3 regions of the Streptomyces sp. AgN23 genome follow, and region 3 is predicted to be linked to each of the others. Evidence: riboswitches for the same ligand, from Rfam matches in the RefSeq annotation. Region 3 holds a riboswitch; each other region holds the start of a gene.
The links. A riboswitch is a leader RNA that binds a small molecule or an ion and turns the genes downstream of it on or off. The one in region 3 is predicted to bind thiamine pyrophosphate.
Positions count from the first base shown of each region.

Region 1 (6,996 bases), 1.9 Mb from region 3:
CAAGCGGTTCGCCTTCCGCGACGAGGACACCGGGCCCCTGGCGGCCCGCGAATTGCTCGACACCTACGGCGGGGAGCGCATCGTCCACGGTCACAGCCCGATCCCGTATCTGCTCGGCGAGGTCGGCTCCGAGGACGGCGAGGACGGCGGCACACCCGCCGTCGAGGGCCCGCATGTCTACGCGGACAATCTCGCCGTGGCCATGGACGGCGGCGTCACCATGGCCGGAAAACTGCTGGTCGTCCAACTTCCTCTGACCGGCTGAGGATTCAGCGGACGCTGCCCGGGGCAGATAGAGAGCTTCACCGGCGCGGGAGCAATTCCCGAAACTTGCTGTCACCCCGCGCCGGATCGGCTCTACCATCGGCTTATCCGTCGCAGGCTCTCCTCCGTTTCCGCCCGACTGCCCGGCGCAAGCCGGCGTCACGGCCCTACGGAGCATCGGGGGATGCACCATGAAAAGCGCTCCGCACCTGCTGACCGAGGACCGCCCGGAGTTCGAGCGAGTTCTCGACGAGGCACTGCGCACCGCACACCATCGCCCGGACCTCACCGGTGTCGGGCAGCGGCTGACTGCCGAGCAGTTGCGCACGATGGCGCTCGGCGCCTCGGCCGCGATAGCGGCATGCGCGGCCGCCGAATATCAGGACTACCGCGAAACTCGCGCCAAACTGCGCGAGCCCGCGCCGCTCTTCCCGCTCGCCGGGGACGTGGGCGAGCGCGAACACCCGGAGGGCACGGTGGGGCTCGCCGGCGCGATGCAGGACGCCGCGGGGGCCGGGCTCGTCGCCATGCTCGCGGTGCTGGCGCCGGTGCTCGCCGGAACCGCCGCGATCATCTTCCTCATCGTCGGCTACGTCCTCAACGTCCTCGACCCGGCCCCCTCCATCGCCCAGCCGATGGTCACCGCGGGCTGGTTCTTCGCGGCGCTGACCGCCGCGGGCATCCTCATCGCCGCCGTCGGACTGCTCCTGACCGCGCTGCGCAACGGCTCCAGCGCGATCCGGGGCGAGGCGCGCAGCGAGCAGTTGGAGGAGGTGGACCGCGCCCGAGAGGTCTGGCGTCAGGCCCTGCTGGAGCGCGGCATCCTGCCGTTCCTCCGCGAGGCCCTCGCCAACCCCTCGGCCCCGTCCCCCTCCGCCTACGTCCCGACCAACCCCGAAACGGTCAGCCGCACCCCGCACCTCGGCTACAGCCGCCCCGGTTTCAGCACCGACGGCGAGGGTCCCAAGGCCCGCCCCCGCTACAGCAGCCCGGACTTCACCAGCCCCGACTACGGCGGCCCGGAGCACCAGCCGGACTAGCCCGCGTCGGGGGCCGCCCCGGGGTGCGGTCCGGGTGGGCGTGGGGGTGCACGTGGGGTCATCCCGGATGGCGGGTCGCGGCCGCCTCGCCAGGATGGCTGACCATGACTTCCTTGACTCGACGCACCTTCATGGGTGGTTGCGCGGCCGGAGCGCTACTGGCCGTGGCCGGGAGCACCGAGGCCCGCGCGGCGACAGGGACCACCGGATCGACCACCGCGCCGACCACCGCATCGACCACCGCATCCGACGAACCCGCCCTGCGGGCCGCCATCAGCGATCTCTCGCATCCGCCCGCCACCTCCGCGCAACTGCGCGTCGACCGCCGAGGCGATCACTGGTACGGCACGGCCGGGGCGGCGGACCTCGTGAGCGGGCGGGCCGTACGCCCGGACGACCGCTTCCGTGCGGGCAGCATCACGAAGGCATTCGTGGCCACCGTGATCCTTCAACTGTGGGCCGAGCGCCGGGTGGAGCTCAACGCACCCATCGGGCGATACCTCCCGGATCTGCTGCCCTCGGCATTCTCCCGCCGCATCACCGTGGCCCAGCTGCTCAACCACACCAGCGGACTGCCCGACCATCGAGGGCTGCCGGACGACAGCACCCCGGAGGGCGTCGTGCGGCATCGGTGGGACCGATGGACACCGCGGGAGTGGGTCGAGACGGTGACCCACGACCCGCTCAAGTTCGATCCGGGGGCCACCCAGGAGTACCGGGGCATCAACTACGTCCTGCTCGCCCTGATCATCGAAAGGCTGACCGGCCGCCCCTACGGCCAGGCGATCGAGTCCCGCGTCCTCCGCCCGCTGGGCCTGGCCCGGACCCTGCTACCGGGCCAGGACCCGCGCCTCCACGGTCCGCATGTGCACGGCTATCTGCGGATGACCGACGGCTCGCTGCGCGATATCACCGTGTACAACCAGTCCAGCGCCTGGGGCGAGGGCGAGCTGGTCTCCACCCTCGACGACCTGTCCCGCTTTCAGCGAGCCCTGTTCTCCGGCGCCTTGCTGCCACCCCACGCGCTGGACAAGCTCTTCACCCTGCCCCCGGATTCCGTACGCATGCTGGACGGCACCCCGGCCCGCTACAGCCTCGGCCTGCAGAAGGCCACGGTCAACGGCGTGACGTTCTGGGGAAAGACCGGCGAGGGATACGGCTACCGCACCCGCATGTTCGCCACTCGCGACCAGACGCTCCGCTTCGTCCTCTCCTACGCCCCGACGCCACTGACCACCCAGGAGGAGATGACCAACCGAGTCGTCGCCGTACTCACCGCGTGAACCACCGAGTGGCCCGCGCTCCGACCGCCTCAAAGGGCGGCACGGAGCACGGACCAACGCTCGAAGGGATGTTTCACGTGAAACGGGCCAACGGGAAGAAGAGGAAAGCGCCCCCGTCAGCTGTACAGCGGCGCCGTACGGCCCCTATCCCCAGTCCGCCTCAGTCCGCGATCGGCAGATAGACGCGGTTGCCCGCCTCGGCGAACTCCTTTGACTTCTGGGCCATACCGGCCTCCGCCTCCGCCGCGTCCATCGCGCCGCCGTGTTCGCGGCGGATGTCTTGGGAGATCTTCATCGAGCAGAACCTGGGCCCGCACATCGAGCAGAAGTGTGCCGTCTTGGCCGGTTCCGCAGGGAGGGTCTCGTCGTGGAAGGAGCGGGCCGTGTCCGGGTCGAGGGCCAGATTGAACTGGTCCTCCCAGCGGAATTCGAAGCGCGCGTCGGAGAGCGCGTCATCCCATGCCTGGGCGTCCGGATGGCCCTTGGCCAGGTCGGCCGCGTGGGCGGCGATCTTGTAGGTGATCACGCCGGTCTTGACGTCATCGCGGTCCGGCAGGCCCAGATGCTCCTTGGGGGTGACGTAGCAGAGCATCGCCGTACCCCACCAGGCGATCATCGCGGCACCGATGCCCGAGGTGATGTGGTCATAGGCGGGGGCGATATCGGTGGTGAGGGGGCCCAGGGTGTAGAAGGGGGCCTCTTCGCAGATCTCCTGCTGGAGGTCGACATTCTCCTTGATCTTGTGCATCGGGACATGGCCCGGGCCCTCGATCATGGTCTGGACGCCGTGCTCCTTGGCGATCCGGTTGAGCTCGCCGAGCGTGCGCAACTCCGCGAACTGCGCCTCGTCATTGGCGTCGGCGATCGACCCGGGGCGCAGTCCGTCGCCCAGCGAGTAGGTGACGTCGTACGCCGCGAGGATCTCGCACAGCTCCTCGAAGTGGGTGTAGAGGAAGGACTCCTGGTGGTGGGCGAGGCACCACGCCGCCATGATGGAGCCGCCGCGGGAGACGATGCCGGTCTTGCGGCGGGCGGTCAGGGGGACGTACGGCAGGCGGACGCCGGCGTGGACGGTCATGTAGTCGACGCCCTGCTCGGCCTGTTCGATGACCGTGTCCTTGTAGATCTCCCAGGTCAGCTCCTCGGCCCTGCCGTCGACCTTCTCCAGCGCCTGATAGAGCGGCACCGTGCCGATGGGGACCGGGGAGTTGCGCAGCACCCATTCGCGGGTGGTGTGAATGTTGCGGCCGGTCGAGAGGTCCATGACCGTGTCGGCACCCCAGCGGGTCGCCCAGGTCATCTTCTCGACCTCCTCCTCGATGGAGGAGGTGACGGCCGAGTTGCCGATATTGGCGTTGACCTTCACCAGGAACCGCTTGCCGATGATCATCGGCTCGATCTCCGGGTGGTTGACATTGGCCGGGAGGACGGCGCGGCCTGCCGCGATCTCCTCCCGGACCACCTCGGGGGAGACGTTCTCGCGGATCGCGACGTACTCCATCTCCGCCGTGATCTCGCCCCGCCGCGCATAGGCGAGTTGGGTCACGGGGACGCCCGCGCGACCGCGCCGCGGCTGGCGTGGGCGGCCGGGGAAGACCGCGTCGAGGTTGCGCAGCCCCCCGCGGGGCGAGGTGTGCTTGATCCCGTCGTCCTCGGGGCGGACGGGGCGACCCTCGTACTCCTCCGTGTCGCCGCGGGCGACGATCCAGTTCTGCCGCAGCGGCGCCAGGCCGCGGCGGACATCCGTCTCGATGGTGGGGTCGGTGTACGGGCCGGATGTGTCGTACAGCGTCACGTCCTGGCCATTGGTGAGGTGCACTCGGCGGACCGGGACGTGAAGGTCCGGGCGCGAGCCCGCGATATATCCCTTATGCCAGCCGAATTCGGCGTTCTCGGCGCGCGATGATGCATCCTGCTGAGTCATGAGACCCACTCCCTACGCCGGCATTACCCGGTAACAGGTTCAGCGGTCGGCGCAGCTACAGCGTCAGCGCCCTCTCAGCCCGGTGCTCCGAGCTCCCGCGATTGCAAAGGTTCGTGCCCACGCTAACGGTTTATCCACAGTGCTGAACAGGGGGCCCACTCCTCTTGCGATGATGCGACCGTGACCGCCATCCAGCAGGACCACCCGCCCGAGCAGCCCCACCCCTCCGATCAGGCGCACGACCACGGCCACGGCCATTCCCACGGCCACTCGCACGGTCATGGCCCCGCCGCACCCGTCTCCGCCCGCCTCCGCAAGATCATCGCGGCGGTGCTCATCCCCTTCGCGGTCGCCGTCGTCGCAGGTCTGATCGTGCTCTGGCCGGGCGGCACGCCCGACCACAAGGCGAGCGGCCGCAGCGGTCTCGGCTTCGACCAGCAGACCGTCGCCGGACGGGTGGTGAAGGTCGAGGAGGTGAACTGTGCGGACGTCAACGCCCAGCCGCAGGCGCCCACCGAGCCCGGCCAGGACAGCACCGTCCAGAACGGCGCCCCCGGGCAGGGCGGGAAGAAGAGCGTCTGCGAGAAGGCCACCATCGAGGTCACCTCGGGCAAGGACAAAGGTCGTACCTTCCCCGAAATCATCCAGCCCAACGCCTCGCGTCAGTTCAGCGCCGGGCAGGAGCTGAAGCTGGCGTACGCCCCCAAGGCGCCCAAGGACCTGCAGTACTCCGTGTCCGACGTCGACCGGTCGATGCCGATGGCGCTGCTGGCGGGGCTGTTCGCGCTCGCCGTCGTGGTGGTGGGGCGGCTGCGCGGGGTGTTCGCGCTGGTGGCGCTGGCGATCAGCTTCGGGGTGCTGACGCTGTTCATCCTCCCGGCGATACTCCAGGGTTCCAATCCGCTGGTGGTCGCGGTCGTCGGGGGCAGCGCGATCATGCTTCTCGCGCTCTATATGTGCCATGGGCTGACGGCCCGTACATCGGTCGCCGTGCTCGGCACGCTGGTGTCACTGCTGCTGATCGGAGTGCTGGGCTCGCTGTTCATCGCCTGGGCGAGCCTGACCGGCAATACGGACGACCAGACCGGTCTTGTGCACGGCCTCTATCCGAACATCGAGATACGCGGGCTGCTGCTGGCGGGCGTGATCATCGGCTCGCTGGGCGTGCTGGACGATGTGACGGTCACCCAGACCTCGGCGGTGTGGGAGCTGAGGGCCGCGGACCCGGCCGTGTCCCGGCGCAGGCTTTACGGGGCGGCGATGCGGATCGGGCGGGACCACATCGCCTCCGTCGTGAACACGCTGGTGCTGGCGTACGCGGGCGCGTCGCTTCCGCTGCTGCTGCTGTTCTCCATCGCGGACACCGGTGTGGGCACGGTCGCCACGAGCGAGATCGTCGCGGAGGAGATCGTACGGACGCTGGTGGGCAGCATCGGGCTCGTCGCCTCGGTGCCGGTGACCACGGCGCTGGCCGTGCTCGTGGTCTCCGCGGACCGCGCCCCGGCGGCGGATGGCGGCGCGGAGCGGGGGGCCGACACGGGCGGCGCCCAGGCGGCCCGGACCGGCCGGGGCGGACGCGGGCGGCGGCGCCGGGCCAAGACGCGCTGAGCGGCCGGGCGACGGCACGACGAGCCGCCGGGCGGAGGCACGACGAGCCGCTGAGCGACGAGGGCCTCAGCCCCCGGGCGCGCCGTCCGGGCTGTTCGGTGGCCCGGACGGTTCGGTGATGGCGGACGGTTCGGCCGCGGCACACCGGCCGTCGGCCCGCCGCCGCGTATCCGCCCCTCAGCCCGCGTACCGGTCCTCGGCCAGGATGCGGTGGAGTTCGGCGTCGAGATCGCCGACCGGATCGCAGGCCGCCGGCTCCTGGCCGAAAGGCACCACCCGGTCCGTCCTATCGAGGAAGGCCACCAGAGGGGCGGCCCCGGCCCGGAACAGGGCCCGTTCACAGCCGACTTGGAGTCTGATGAAGACGTCCGAGAGCCCCTCGGGGGAGGCCGGAGCGATACGCACATCCCCCTCACCGGTGGGTCTGCTCAGCCCGTCCAACAGCAGCTCCCGCGCGAAGGCCCAGCTCACCGGCGCGTCGCCGGGCAGATGGAAGGTGATCTCGACGGCATAGGGGTCGCTGCTGTCGTAGGACAGCTCGACCGGGATCCGGAAGGAGAGATCCTGCGAGACCAGGAAGGTCATCGTCACTTCCGCCTGAACTGTGTCACGCATGTCACGCATCGTTCGCCGCCCCGGGTTGTTTGCGCATGGCCGACTCTGGAGCGTAGCGACTCGATTGCTGTGCGGAGTCGGTTTGCCTCGTGTGAGGGAACGAAAATGGCCAGTGTTGCCATGGGGAGGCCCGCGGGGCCGGACGACGTGGGCCCGGTGGGCGGGAGATCGGGGCCGGCGCACCGGCCGTATCGAAGATCGCTGTCGTCAACAGGCACCCCCGGGGTGTTGTTGCGAGGCAGACGCCGAGAGGAAGAACGCC
Region 1 is NZ_CP007153.1:5,436,325-5,443,320, forward strand. It holds gene AS97_RS23345 (metallophosphoesterase) at 1-265, shown strand, start outside; gene AS97_RS23350 (hypothetical protein) at 456-1,304, shown strand; gene AS97_RS23355 (serine hydrolase domain-containing protein) at 1,409-2,587, shown strand; gene thiC (phosphomethylpyrimidine synthase ThiC) at 2,748-4,511, opposite strand; TPP riboswitch at 4,504-4,620, opposite strand; gene AS97_RS23365 (YibE/F family protein) at 4,692-6,119, shown strand; gene AS97_RS23370 (SsgA family sporulation/cell division regulator) at 6,297-6,734, opposite strand.
Region 1: it holds a riboswitch for thiamine pyrophosphate, as region 3 does, so the genes downstream of both, thiC (phosphomethylpyrimidine synthase ThiC) here and AS97_RS32105 (thiamine ABC transporter substrate-binding protein) in region 3, are expected to answer to the same signal.

Region 2 (6,996 bases), 4.1 Mb from region 3:
GGCGCATGAGAAGGCCGCGGTCGCGGTGCGCGGGCCGCTGACCGACCTGCTGCTGATCATCTACAAGCGGCGCCCGGCCCGGAGCGCGGGCGTCGAGATCCTGGGCGATGAGAAGCTGCTCGACTTCTGGCTGGAGCGGGTCAGCTTCGGCTGACCGCCTGGAGCCAAGCTGACCGCCTGGAGCCAAGGGGGTCCGCTGCCGGACGGTCGCGCTCGCCGTCCGGCAGCCGCAAGGCCGCTGGGCAGAGGCCCCGGAAGCAGGGGCCCCGGAAGCAAGGGCCCTGGAAGCAAGGGCCCTGGAAGCTGGGTGGCCCTAGAACACGCCGCCCTTGAGCTTGATGGTGATCGTGCTCCCCTTGGGCGCCTCGTCCCCGCCGTCCACCGACTGGTCCTGCACCTTGTCCCCGGGGAACAGCAGCGCCTTCTCGACGTCCACCTTGAAGCCGGCCCCCTCGAGCTGCGCCTTGGCGTCGTCGGCCGTCATACCCGTGACGTCCGGCACCTCGATCATCTGCACGCCCTTGGAGACGGTCAGTGTGACCGTGTCGCCCTTGGCGCCCTCTGCGTCTCCGTCTCCCGAGGGGGACTGCTCGGCGACCGAGCCCTTGTCCTCCTCCGAGAACACCTGCCGCTCGGCGATCTTCACCTTGAAGCCCTCGTCCTCCAGCTCGGACCGGGCCTCGTCGACCGAATCACCCACCACGTCCGGGATGTCGATCGGCCGGCCCTTGCTGACCACGATCGACACCGGCGTCTCGGGACGGCGCACGGAGCCGGAGACCGGGCTGGTGGAGAGGACCGAGTCCCGGGCCGTCTCACTGCTGAAGCGGCGGATGACCTTGCCGATCGTCAGCCCCTGGTCCGCGATCTTCCGCTTGGCCTCGGCCAGCGGCATGCCCACCACATTGGGCACCTCGGCCCGCGGCGGCCCCTGGGAGACCCGGATGGTCACGGTGCCGGTGTCGCGGACGCGCTCGCCCGGACCGGGCTTGGAACCGATGACCTTGCCCTTGGGGATGACATCGCTGAACTCGTTGACGACCTTCACATCGAGCCCGGCGCCGTGCAGCTTCTTCTCCGCCTCCGCCTGGGTCTTCCGCAGCACCGGCGGGACCTCGGTGAACTGGCCGGCGCTGACGTACCAGACACCGGCGGCGAGGGCGATGGCCAGCAGCACCGCGGCCACGATCGTCACGATCCCGCGGCGCGACATCCCGCCCCGGCCGCGCCGGTCATGCCCCTGCTGGCGGGGCGGTTCCGGCGGCAGCTCCAGACGGCTGGTGTGGTTGAGCAGCTCCTGCTCGTCGTCGACGGCCGCCGCCGGGCGCGGAATCACCGTCGTACGGTTCTCGGCACCGGCCGAGGTGTCCTCCCTGGCCTGCGGGGGCACCGCGTCCAGCTGGTCGTCGGTCAGCGCGGCCCGCACCGCGCGGGTCGAGCCCAGCAGCGCGACGGCGTCGACGGGGCGCCCCTCGGCCGCGCGCGCGGTGGCTGTGGCGACCAGCGCGTCCAGCTCGGGGGCGACCCCGGGCGCGAGCGCGGACGGCGGCGGGACGTCCTGGTTCAGATGCTGGTAGAGGACCTGCGCCGGGGTGCTGCCGCCGTGCGGCTTGGAGCCGGTCAGCATCTCGTACAGCACCACACCGCAGGCGTAGACATCGGCGCGGGGGTCGGCCGTGCCGTGCTCGATCTGCTCGGGCGCGAGATACGACACGGTGCCGAGGACGGTGCCGGTGGACGCGCTGGTGTTGGTGTCCACCGCCCGGACCAGGCCGAAGTCGGCGACCTTGACCCGGCCGTCGTCCCCGATCAGCACGTTCTCGGGCTTCATGTCGCGGTGGACGAAACCGGCGCGGTGGGCCGCCCCGAGCGCCGCCAGCACCGGCTCCAGGATGTCCAGCGCGGCGCGCGGATGCAGCGCCCCGCGCCCGCGGAGCACATCGCGCAGGGTGCAGCCCGCGACGTATTCCATGGCCAGATAGACATGGCCGCCGTCTGCTCCCTGGTCGTAGACGGCGACCACATTGGCGTGCGCGAGTCTCGCGACGGACTTCGCCTCACGGATGAACCGGTCGACGAAGGCGGCGTCGGAGGCGAGGCTCTGGTGCATTACCTTCAGGGCGAGCACACGGTCCAACCGGGTGTCGACGGCCCGGTAGACCGTCGCCATCCCGCCAACGGCGATCCGCGCCTCAACGCGGTAGCGGCCGTCGAGCTCCTGCCCGACGAGGGGGTCCTGGAGGGTCGTATCCACGGGGGAAGTCTACGAGGCATCGATATGAGCCATGACCGGCCGCCCCAGGTGGGGCGGGTACTGCAGCGGAACGGTGACACCCGCGGGTCAGTTGTGCGACGCGGCGGCGATCGCGGCCAGTTCCTCGAGCGCGGAGGTCCAGGACAGCGTGGCGTATTCGGCGTGCTTGGCCTTGGCGTCGTCGGGGACGGCCAGGGCGCGGATACCGCTCTCCGCCAGCCGCAGCCGGGTGCCCTGCCCCTCGGGGGAGAGCGCGAACTCCACCAGGGTCGCCTCCCCGGGGTCCGAGGGCGCGTGATCGGGTTCCAGGGCCAGCCGGAAGCGGAAGAGCGTGTCGGGGACCGCCCGCTCGACCTGACCGTGGAACTCTCCGTATTCGTCCCACCGGAACCGGAGCCTCCCGCCGGGGTGCGGATCGATCTCGCAGCCGCCGGGGGCGTACCAGACGCGGATGTGCTCGGGCGTCGTCAGCACCCGCCACACCCGGTCGATCGGCGCCGGTACGTACACCTCGCGCTCGATCCGGTCGTCCACGGTCACGGTCACGGCGACCACCTCCGCGCTGTGCGCTGCTCCCTCAATCCACGGTAGAGGGCCGAGCCGGGCCGTCAATCCAGTCCCTCCGGCGGGTGAGGAGCGGGGCCCCGGCGGGGGCCGGGCTCGGACGCGAGGCCGGCGGATGCCGTGCCCGGACAGGGCCTAGCCGAACGCCGGGCGCTCGGGGTCCAGAGCCGCCAGGCCCTCGGCCGGGCTCGACGCCTCGGCGAAGTGGCGGCGCGGGATCCGGCCCGCCCGGTGGGCCAGCCGGCCCGCCTCCACCGCGTGCCGCATCGCCCGCGCCATCAGCTCCGGCTCCTGGGCCCGGGTGACGGCCGAGGCGAGCATCACCGCCGCGCACCCCAGCTCCATGGCCAGGGCGGCGTCCGATGCCGTCCCCGCGCCGGCGTCCAGGATCACCGGCACGGTGGCGCGCTCGGTGATCAGCTGGAAGTTGTGCGGATTGCGGATGCCGAGACCGGAGCCGATCGGGGAGCCGAGCGGCATGATCGCGGCGCAGCCGACGTCCTCCAGCTTCCGGGCCAGGATCGGGTCGTCATTGGTGTACGGGAGGACCGTGAACCCGTCGTCGACCAGCGTCTCCGCGGCGTCCAGCAGTTCGATCGGGTCGGGGAGCAGGGTGCGCTCGTCGGCGACCACCTCCAGCTTGACCCAGTCCGTGCCCAGGGCCTCCCGGGCGAGGCGGGCGGTGAGCACGGCCTCACCGGCGGTGAAACACCCGGCGGTGTTGGGGAGCGGGCGGATGTTGTGCCGGTTGAGCACGGAGAGCACCGAGCCCTGCACCGTGGGGTCGAGCCGCCGCATCGCGACGGTCGTCAACTCGGTGCCGGAGGCCAGCAGCGAGCGCTCCAGGATGTCCAGGCTGGGAGCGCCGCCGGTGCCCATGATCAGACGGGAGCCGAAGTCGGTCCCGGCGATGGTGAGCGGGTCGGGGGCGGCGAGGGGCGCCCGGCCCGGGGCGTTCGGGGTGGTCGTGGCGGTGGTGACGGGTGTGGTGGTCGTGGTGGTCGTGGTGGGAGCCATGGGTGGATCAGCCTCCTTGGACCGCGGTGAGGACCTCGACGCGATCACCGTCGCCGAGCGGGGTCGCGGGCCATTGGGTGCGTGGGACGACCGTCTCGTTGACGGCGGCGGCGACGCCCGAGGGCGCCTGGGTGAGGGTCGCGACAACCCGGTCGAGGGTGGTCCCGTCCGGGACCTCGCGGGGTTCGCCGTTGACGGAGACGGTCATGGGTGCTGCTCCTGTGCTGGGGAGGGGGTGGCTGCGGGGGCCGCGAAGCGCCGCGGGGTGAACGGCCGGGCCTCCGGCGGGAGTTCTCCGCTCGTCAGCGCCTCGGCCATGACATCGCCGGTGATCGGGGTGAGCAGGACGCCGTTGCGGTGGTGGCCGGTGGCCAGCAGCAGCCCCGGCAGCGCGGTCGGGCCGAGCATCGGGGCGTTGTCGGGGGAGCCGGGGCGCAGCCCGGCACACGTCTCCACCAGCGGCAGTTCGGTGATGCCGGGCACCACCTCATGGGCGTCCCGCAGCAGTTCGTACACCCCGCCCGCGGTGACCGTGGTGTCCCAGCCCAGCTCCTCGCTGGTCGCGCCGATGACCAGCTCGCCGTTCTCGCGCGGCACCAGGTAGACCGGCCCGCCGCGCACCACGGCCCGTACGGTCCGGGAGAGGAACGGCGCGTACCGCTCGGGTACCGACAGCCGCAGCACTTGCCCCTTGACGGGTCGTACGGGCGGCAGGACGTCGTCGGGGACGCCCGCGAGCCGTCCGCTGAGGCTGCCGGCGGCCAGTACGGTCCGCTCGGCGGTCAGGCGCGTGCTCCCGGTCAGCTCGATCCCGGTGGCGCGGTCGCCGTCCAGCAGCAGCCGCTCCGCGCGGGCGCGGTGGAAGGCGACCCCGGCCCGCTCGCACGCGGTGAGCAGCGCCGCGGTCAGCCGCCGCGGGTCGACCTGGTTGTCGCCGGAGACCCGCAGCCCGCCGTGTACGCCCGGTGCGAGCATCGGTTCCAGGCGGCGGCATTCACGCCCCGTCAGCCACTCGGACTCCAGCCCGAGCCCCTGCTGGAACGTGTGGAGCTCGCGCAGCTGGGCGCGGTCGTCGGCGTCGAACGCCACGGCGAGCGTGCCGCACGCGCGGTGTCCCACGTCCTGGCCGCTCGCCTCCTCCAGCTCGGCCACGAAGTCCGGATAGCGGCGCGCGGAGGCCATGTTGAGCCCGAGCAGGGTCTGCTCGCCGTAATGAAGCTCGGTGACGGCGGCCAGCATCCCGGCCGCGACCCAGGCGGCTCCCCGGCCGGGCGCCGGGTCGGCGAGGGCGGTGCGCAGCCCCCGCTGGGCCGCCCGCCAGGCCGTGACCAGCCCGATGATGCCGCCCCCGATGACGAGGGCGTCGTAGCGCCCGTCGGGCGGTCCGCCCACGGATGGTCGGCCGTCAAGCCCTGAGGTGTGTGGTCGGTCGTCGTGACCTGGTGCGTGCGTGGACACGCTGCCCCTCCCTTCGCCGGCATGACCCGGATCAGGTTCGTACGGTCGGAGGCCGTTTCAGCTTCCCTCTCAGCCCGGTACGTCCGGGCTCCCGCGAGTGCTCTGTCCCGCCACCCTAGTACGAGCCCCGAACCCCCCGAAAGCCCAGCCACCCGCCGCGATCCAGCCCCTCCGGCGTGTGAGGAGCGGGGTCCGGGGCGGAGCCCCGGCGGGGGCCGAGGGGGCGGAGCCCCTTCGGTTCGGGAAGGGGCGGGGTGGGGGAGGACCACCCGCCGAAGGCGCCCACCGACCCGCACTCCCATCCACCGCCCCCTCCTCTCTGTGCCCGAGATCTCCCTTCGCCCTCTGCGGTCCGCCCCACCAGCCGCAATACAGTGATCGTGTGAGCGATGAGACGACGACGAAGCCGTCCTCGAGCGGCGGCGGCGAACAGCGGGTGGTGATCGTCGGAGCGGGCATGGCGGGGGTGCAGACCGCCGTCGCGCTGCGCGAACAGGGCTGGACGGGGGAGATCGTCCTGCTGGGCGCGGAGACCCACCAGCCCTACGACCGGCCGCCGCTGTCCAAGGCCGTGCTGCTCGGCAAGGCCGAGGGATCGACGCTCGACGTGGACTTCGCCGGGCTCGGCATCGCGCTGCGGCTCGGCGTCCAGGTGACCGGGCTCCGCACGGACGAGCGGCTCGTCGAGACCGCGACCGGACAGCTCCCGTACGACGTCCTGGTGATCGCCACCGGCGCCGAGCCGGTCCCGCTGCCGGGCAGCGAGGGCGTGCCCGGCGTCCATCTGCTGCGCACCCTGGACGACGCGGTGCGGCTGCGCCCGGTGCTCGCCCGGCAGCGCGAGATCGCGGTCGTGGGGGCGGGCTGGATCGGGGCGGAGTTCGCCACGGCGGCGCGCGAGGCGGGCTGCGCCGTGACCGTCGTCGAGGCCGCGGACCGGCCGCTGGCGGGCGCCCTGCCGGCCGAGGTCGCGGCCCCCATGGCGGCCTGGTACGAGGACTACGGCGCCCGGCTGGTGACCGGCGCCCGGGTGGCCGCCGTGGACGAGAGCGGGCTGGTGCTCGGCGACGGCACCCGGCTGCGGGCGGGCGCGGTGGTGGTCGGGATCGGGGCCCGGCCGGCCACGGACTGGCTCGCGGGCTCGGGCGTGGAGCTGGCCGAGGACCGCTCCGTCGCCGCCGACGACCGGCTGCGGGCCTCGGCGCCGGACGTCTACGCGGTCGGCGACTGCGCCTCCTTCCCGTCCGCCCGCTACGGCACGCGGCTGCTGGTGCACCACTGGGACAACGCGCTGCAGGGGCCGCGCACCGTGGCCGCCAACGTGGTCGGGAGCCGGACGGCCGCCCACTTCCCCGGCGCGGTCTACGACCCGGTGCCCTACTTCTGGTCCGAGCAGTTCGGGCGCTTCGTGCAGTACGCCGGGCACCATTCGGGGGCCGACGAACTGGTCTGGCGCGGCGATCCGGCCGGTGCCGCGTGGTCGGTGTGCTGGCTGCGCGAGGGCGCCCTGGTCGCCCTGCTGGCCGTCGGCCGTCCGCGCGATCTGGCCCAGGGGCGCAAGCTGATCGAGCGCGGCGCCCGGCTGGACCGGACGCGGGCCGAGGACCCGTCGGTGCCGCTGAAGTCGGCCGTCCGCTGACCGGCCGGCCGGTCAGCGGACGGGGTGTCCGGGGCGGGCCGAAGCGGCCCGCGCGGCGGGCGCC
Region 2 is NZ_CP007153.1:3,301,239-3,308,234, reverse strand. It holds gene AS97_RS14495 (maleylpyruvate isomerase family mycothiol-dependent enzyme) at 1-154, shown strand, start outside; gene pknB (Stk1 family PASTA domain-containing Ser/Thr kinase) at 314-2,254, opposite strand; gene AS97_RS14485 (SRPBCC domain-containing protein) at 2,342-2,800, opposite strand; gene AS97_RS14480 (thiazole synthase) at 2,954-3,835, opposite strand; gene thiS (sulfur carrier protein ThiS) at 3,843-4,043, opposite strand; gene thiO (glycine oxidase ThiO) at 4,040-5,227, opposite strand; TPP riboswitch at 5,285-5,398, opposite strand; gene AS97_RS14465 (FAD-dependent oxidoreductase) at 5,751-6,932, shown strand.
Region 2: it holds a riboswitch for thiamine pyrophosphate, as region 3 does, so the genes downstream of both, thiO (glycine oxidase ThiO) here and AS97_RS32105 (thiamine ABC transporter substrate-binding protein) in region 3, are expected to answer to the same signal.

Region 3 (6,996 bases):
CAGGAGATCTTCGACAACGCGACGCCGAACTACTACGAGTCGCGCGGTGAGCCCACCCCGATGGTGCTGGTGGACCGGGACCACTGGACCCGGCGGCTGCCCACCTGGCCGCTGCTCGAAGCGCTCGCGGAGGGACGGTCCATGAAGGCCCGTATCGCACTGGTGGACTCGGTGGACGAGGCACCCGAGGCGCTGCTGTCGCTGCTTGGCTGACCTGACGTCACGAACGCTCTGCGCGCAGGTGAGTTGTCGCATCCGGGGCTTGGCGTGCCGTAGTCCAGCGTCAGGCCCCGGCGCAAGCGCCGCGACGCCAGGAACCCAGGCGTCAGACCTCGGCGTCCAGCAGCACCACATCGGCCGGGTCGAAGGCCACTCCCACCCGGGCCCCCGCCTCCGGGGCGTCCCGCAGGGCGCAGGACGCCTCCAGGGGCGGCGCGGCCGGGTCCGGCAGCCGCAGGACGAGCGCCACATGGTCGCCGCGGAAGGTGCGCGTCTCCACGGTGCACGCCAGCCCCTCCTCGGGGTCCGTCAGCCGTACCCCGGCCGGGCGGACCAGCAGCCTGGTGGGGCCCGGCCGTGAGCCGGGCGGAACGGGCAGCTTGCCCCAGCGGGTGTCGGCGACCTCGCCGTCCACGATCGCCTCGACCACATTGTCGAAGCCGAGGAAGCGGGCGACGAACTCGGTGGTGGGCCGCTGCCACACCTCCAGCGGGGTGCCGGTCTGGGCGATCCGGCCGTTGTCCATCACCACCACCCGGTCCGCGAGCGCGAACGCCTCGCCTTGGTCGTGGGTGACCGCGAGGACGGTGGTCCCCAGCCGTGCGAAGAGCTCGCGGAGCTCCACCACCAGCCGCTCCCGCAGCCCCCGGTCGAGCTGGCCCAGCGGCTCGTCCAGCATCAGCAGCTTGGGCCGTGGGGCCAGCGCGCGGGCGAGCGCCACCCGTTGCTGCTCGCCGCCGGAGAGCGAGTCGACGGGGCGGCGCTGGGCGCCCGGCAGCCCCACCAGTTCCAGCAGTTCGGCGACCCGGCGATCCGCCTCCGCACGCCCCACCTTGCGCATCCGCAGCCCGAAGGCGACGTTGCCGCCCACGTCCCGCTGCGGGAACAGCTGGTGGTCCTGGAACATCAGCCCCACCCCGCGCCGATGCGTGGGCACCCCGCTCTGGTCCTGTCCGGCGAGCGACACCCGGCCGGCGTCGGCGCGCTGCAGCCCGGCCACCACGCGCAGCATGGTGGACTTGCCGCTTCCGCTCGGGCCCAGCACACAGACCGTCTCGTGCTCGGCGACCTCCAGATCCACGGCGTCCAGCGCGTCGCGCCGGCCGAACCTCACGGTCACCTCGTCCAGTCGCAGCAGCGTCATTCAGAACTCTCCGGAACGGTCGGTGCGGATGCGCTCGAGCGCCAGCAGCGATCCGGCGCAGACCAGCATCAGGATCGTGCTCAGGGCCATCGCCTGCCCGTAGGAGAGCTGTCCGGCCCGGCCCAGGAACCGGGCGATGGCCACCGGGAGGGTCGGCTGGTCGGGGCGCGCGATGAAGACGGTCGCCCCGAACTCGCCCAGGGACACGGCGAACGCGAAGCCCGCCGCGACCGCCACGGCCCGTCCCACCAACGGCAGGTCCACTTCCCGCCAGACCCGCCACGGGGACGCTCCGAGCACGGCTGCCGCCTCCCGGAGCCGGTGGTCCACCGCCCGCAGCACGGGGAGCATGGTCCGTACGACGAAGGGCACGCCCACCAGGGCCTGGGCGAGCGGCACCAGGACCCAGGAGGCCCGGAGGTCCAGCGGGGGCTCGTCGAGGGCGATCAGAAACCCGAATCCCACGGTGACGGCCGAGGTGCCCAGCGGCAGCATCAGCAGCGCGTCGAAGCCCCGTACCAGCCTGCCCGCCTTACGGGTGAGCGCGGCGGCGGCGAGGCCGCCCACGGCGAGGGCGAAGACGGTGGCGACCGCCGCGTACCGCAGGGAGTTCCCGACGGCCTCCATGGGCGCCACGAAGAAGGTGCCTCCGCTGTCGGCGGCCGACTTGAGCGCCTCGTAGTAGGTGAAGCCGTAGCCGTCCGGTCCGTTCAGCGAGCGTTCCACCAGCACCGCGAGCGGTGTCACGATCAGCAGCACGACCACCGCCAGCACGCCCCACAGCAGCGCCCACTGGGCCGGGCCGCTCGGCCGGCGCGCCGTGCGGCCGGGGTCGACGAGCCGCAGGGCGCTCTCCCGGCGCCTTACGGTCCACGCGTGCAGGGCCAACACCGCAGCGACCGCGGCGAACTGGACGAGGGTGAGCACCGCGGCCGTGGGCAGGTCGAGCAACTGCGCGGTCTCCCGGTAGATCGCCACCTCAAGGGTGGCGTAGCGGGGGCCGCCGAGGATCTGGATCACGCCGAAGGAGGTGAAGGTGAACAGGAACACCATCAGCGCGGCGGCGGCCACGGCGGGCGCCAGCGCGGGCAGCGTCACCCGGCGCCAGGCCGACAGCCGGCTCGCGCCGAGCACCCGCGCGGCCTCCTCCTGCCGCGGGTCGAGCTGGGCCCACAGCCCGCCGACGGTCCTGACGACGACCGCGTAGTTGAAGAAGACATGGGCCAGGAGGATCGCCCAGACGGAGGTGTCGAGCCGCATCCCCCACAGCTCGTCCAGCAGCCCGCCCCGGCCGAGCAGGGCCAGGAAGGCGGATCCGGCGACGACGGTCGGCAGGACGAACGGCACGGTCACCACGGCCCGCAGCAGCCCCTTGCCGGGGAAGTCGAAGCGGGCGAAGACATAGGCGCCGGGCAGCGCGACCGCGAGCGTGAGGGCGGTCGACGCGACCGCCTGCCAGCAGGTGAACCACAGGACGTCCAGCGTCGCCGGATCGGTCACCACCTCGGCGATCCGGCCGAACCGCCACTGCCCGCCGACGCGCAGCCCCCGGGCGACGATGGAGGCCACGGGATAGGCGAAGAAAACCGCGAAAAAGGCGAGCGGCACCGCCATCAGAGCGAGCCGGAGGGCGAGCGCGCGACGGCCGCCGACTGCCCTGTCGGCCTTACGGTGGCCGTCGGCCGCCTTACGGTTCTCGCGGGGCTCTACAGGACCAGCGAGGACCATGTCTTGACCCACGGCTCACGGTTCTTGGCGATCTTCTGCGGCGCCAGGGTGGCCGAGTCGGCGATCCTGGTCCCGTATCGGGTGAACAGCTCCGGCAACTTGGCGTCCTCGCGCGCCGGGTTGACGTACATGTTCAGCGGGACGTCCTCCTGGAACCGCTTGCTCAGCAGGAAGTCCAGCAGCGCCTTGCCGCCCTTGGTGTTGCCCGCGCCGTTCAGCAGCCCGGCGAACTCCACCTGCCGGAAACAGGTGCCCGTCGCCACCCCGGTGGGCGCCTTGGCGGGCTTGGTCTTGGCGTCGGCCACCTCGGCGGGCGGGCTCGATGCGTAGGAGACGACGAGCGGCCGGTCGCCCTTGCCGCCGCCGGCCGAGCCGGAGAACCGGTCGTAATACGCCTGCTCCCAGCCGTCGACGACCTCGACACCGTTGGCCCGCAGCTTCTTCCAGTAGCCCTTCCAGCCGTCGTCGCCGTACTTGGCGGCCGTGGCGAGGAGGAAGCCGAGACCGGGGGACGAGGTGGCCGCGTTCTCGGTGACGAGGAGGTTCTTGTAGGCGGGCTTGGTCAGATCCTCCAGCGTCCGGGGCGGCGCCAGCTTCTTGTCGGCGAAGTACTTACGGTCGTAGTTGACACATATGTCGCCGAAGTCGACGGGGGTGACACGGTGCTCGGCCCGGTCGAGCTGAAGGGCCGCCGGGACCTTGTCGAGGCCCTTGGCCGTGTAGGGGGTGAACAGGTCGTTGTCGAGCGCCCGGGAGAGCAGGGTGTTGTCGACGCCGAAGAACACATCGCCCTGGGCATGGCCCTTGGACAGGATCGCCTGGTTGACGGCGGCTCCGGCGTCGCCCCCGGCCTGCACCCGCACCTTGTAGCCGGTCTCCTTGGTGAACTCCTTGAGGACCGCCTTGGATGCCGCGAACGAGTCATGCGTGACCAGGGTGACCGTCTTGGAGCCCGTGCCGCTCTGGGAATCCTCGCCGCAACCGACGAGCGCGCCCAGGGCCAGTGAGCCGAGGAGGGCGGCTGAGATGGCAAGCCGAAGCTGGCTGTTCATGGTGATGCTGACTCCCTACGCCGGTATGACCCGGATCAGGTCCGAGGGTCTGCGGCTGTGCCGCACTCTCAGCGCTCTGAGCGCTCCCCTGTCGGAATGTTCATTTGTACGGATGTTCAGTTTTACGACGATCGCCTGATGCGGCGATGTCCAGGCACCGTATCAGCCGGTCCTCAGCGCTCCGAAGCCGCCAGCTGCCCGCAGGCCCCGTCGATCTCCTGGCCACGGGTGTCCCGGACGGTCACCGGCACCCCGTGGGCTTCCAGGGCCGCCACGAACGCCTTCTCGTCCTCGGGCCGGGACGCCGTCCACTTGGAGCCGGGCGTCGGGTTCAGCGGAATGAGGTTCACATGCACCCGGCGGCCCTTGAGCAGCCGACCGAGCAGATCGGCGCGCCACGCCTGGTCGTTGATGTCCTTGATCAGCGCGTACTCGATGGAGACCCGGCGACCGGACTTCTCCGCGTACTCCCACGCGGCGTCCAGGACTTCGCGCACCTTCCAGCGGGTGTTCACCGGCACGAGGGTGTCGCGCAGCTCGTCGTCGGGGGCGTGCAGCGACACCGCGAGCCGGCACTTGAACCCCTCGTCGGCGAAGCGCAGCATCGCCGGAACGAGGCCGACGGTGGAGACGGTGATGCCGCGCTGCGAGAGGCCGAGGCCGTCGGGCTCGGGGTCGGTGAGCCGGCGGATGGCGCCGACGACACGGTTGTAGTTGGCCAGCGGCTCGCCCATCCCCATGAAGACGATGTTGGACAGCCGGGCCGGGCCGCCGGGGATCTCGCCGTCGCGGAGGGCCCGCATACCGTCGACGATCTGATGCACGATCTCGGCGGTGGACAGATTGCGGTCCAGCCCCGCCTGGCCGGTGGCGCAGAACGGGCAGTTCATCCCGCAACCCGCCTGTGAGCTGATGCACATGGTCACCCGGTCCGGGTAGCGCATCAGCACGGACTCCACGAGCGTGCCGTCGAAGAGCCGCCACAGGGTCTTGCGCGTGGTGTCGTCGTCACAGCTGATGTGGCGCACCACGTTCATCAGCTCCGGCAGCAGCCCGGCGGCCAGCTTCTCGCGCGCGGCCGCCGGTATGTCGCTCCACTGTGCGGGGTCGTCGACATAGCGCGCGAAGTAGTGACGCGACACCTGACTGGCCCGGAAGGGCTTCTCCCCGAGGGCGGCGACGGCCTCCCGGCGCTCGGCGGGTGTGAGGTCGGCAAGATGCCGCGGGGGCTTCTTGGCCCCACGCGGCGCGACGAAGGTCAGTTCTCCGGGCTTAGGCATGGTTCACCCAGTGTCGCAGACGTACGAAGGGCCCCGCGCCATGTGTGGCGCGGGGCCCGTGGGCCGGCGTCGTCAGCCGCCGCCCACGAAGATCACCAGCAGCAGCCACACCACCGGCGCGGTGGGCAGCAGCGAGTCGAGCCGGTCCATGATCCCGCCATGGCCGGGCAGCAGCTTGCCCATGTCCTTGATGCCGAGGTCCCGCTTGATCATGGACTCGCCCAGGTCACCGAGGGTCGCGCTGACCGCGACGGCGAAGCCGAGCAGCAGGCCCTGCCACCAGACGCCGTCGTCGATGAGGTACTGCATGCACAGCGCGCCCGCGACCATCGCGAAGGTCACCGCGCCCAGCAGCCCCTCGCGGGTCTTGCCGGGGCTGATCCGCGGTGCCAGCGGATGCTTGCCGAAGCGCCAGCCCACCGCGTACGCCCCCGTGTCGCTGACCACGGTCAGCAGCAGGAAGGTGAGGACCCGCCACGGGCCGTCCTCGGTGTCCAGCATGAGCGCCACGAAGGTGGCCAGGAACGGCACGTAGAAGGCGGCGAAGACGCCCGCGGTGACATCCCTGAGGTAGTTGTCGGGCGGTTCGGTCATCCGCCAGACCAGCACCGCGAGCGCCGTGAGCGCCACCGCCACCACCGCGCCCTGGGCACCGCGCACATAGCCCGCGACGATCATGGCGACTCCGCCGACCGCGAGCGGCACCAGGGGGACCCGGATGTCCTTGCGCTCGGCCAGCCGCGAGGTCAGCTCCCAGAGCCCCACCACCACCGCGACCGCTACCACGCCGACGAACACGGGCTTGTAGATGAAGAGCGAGGCCACGATGATCACGCCGAGGCCGATGCCCACCCCTATCGCGGCGCGCAGATTACGGCCCGCGCTCTTCTTCCCCTGCCCGGCACCGGTGCCACGCACGCCGCCGTCTGCGGAGGCGGGGTCGGGCGCGGGGTCGGGGGGCGTCGGCTGGCGTCCGGCGGGCTGCCGGGGTCCGGGCTGCGGCTCCCGCTCGTCGCGGAAGAGGGGGCCGCTCAGCCGAGCGGCCCCCCGGTCACGGTCGGCGGCCTCGCCGGAGTCGCCGCCGCCTGCGTGGGGCACGGTGGGCATGGGGCGAGTCTGCGCCGCTTCACCCACCTCGTGCGCGGGACCCGCCGAAGAAGGCGCCGCCACCCAGCCGTAGCCGGGGGAGGTGCCCTGACCGCCCGGTCCCCGGAATCCGGCGCTTGGTGGGGCCCCCCAGGAAGAGTCGTTCATCAGACCTCGAGCAACTCGGCTTCCTTGTGCTTGAGCAGCTCATCCACCTGCGCGACATACTTCGCCGTGGTGTCGTCGAGCTCCTTCTCGGCGCGGCGCCCCTCGTCCTCGCCGACCTCGCCGTCCTTGATCAGCTTGTCGATGGACTCCTTGGCCTTGCGCCGGACGCTGCGGATCGAGATCTTCGCGTCCTCGCCCTTGGCCTTGGCGACCTTGATGAACTCCTTACGGCGCTGCTCGGTGAGCTCGGGGAACACCACCCGGATGATGTTGCCGTCATTGCTCGGATTGACGCCCAGATCCGAGTCCCGGATCGCCT
Region 3 is NZ_CP007153.1:7,351,391-7,358,386, reverse strand. It holds gene AS97_RS32120 (LOG family protein) at 1-213, shown strand, start outside; gene AS97_RS32115 (ABC transporter ATP-binding protein) at 326-1,363, opposite strand; gene AS97_RS32110 (iron ABC transporter permease) at 1,364-2,977, opposite strand; gene AS97_RS32105 (thiamine ABC transporter substrate-binding protein) at 3,070-4,143, opposite strand; TPP riboswitch at 4,139-4,243, opposite strand; gene rlmN (23S rRNA (adenine(2503)-C(2))-methyltransferase RlmN) at 4,317-5,423, opposite strand; gene AS97_RS32095 (phosphatidate cytidylyltransferase) at 5,496-6,677, opposite strand; gene frr (ribosome recycling factor) at 6,677-6,996, opposite strand, start outside.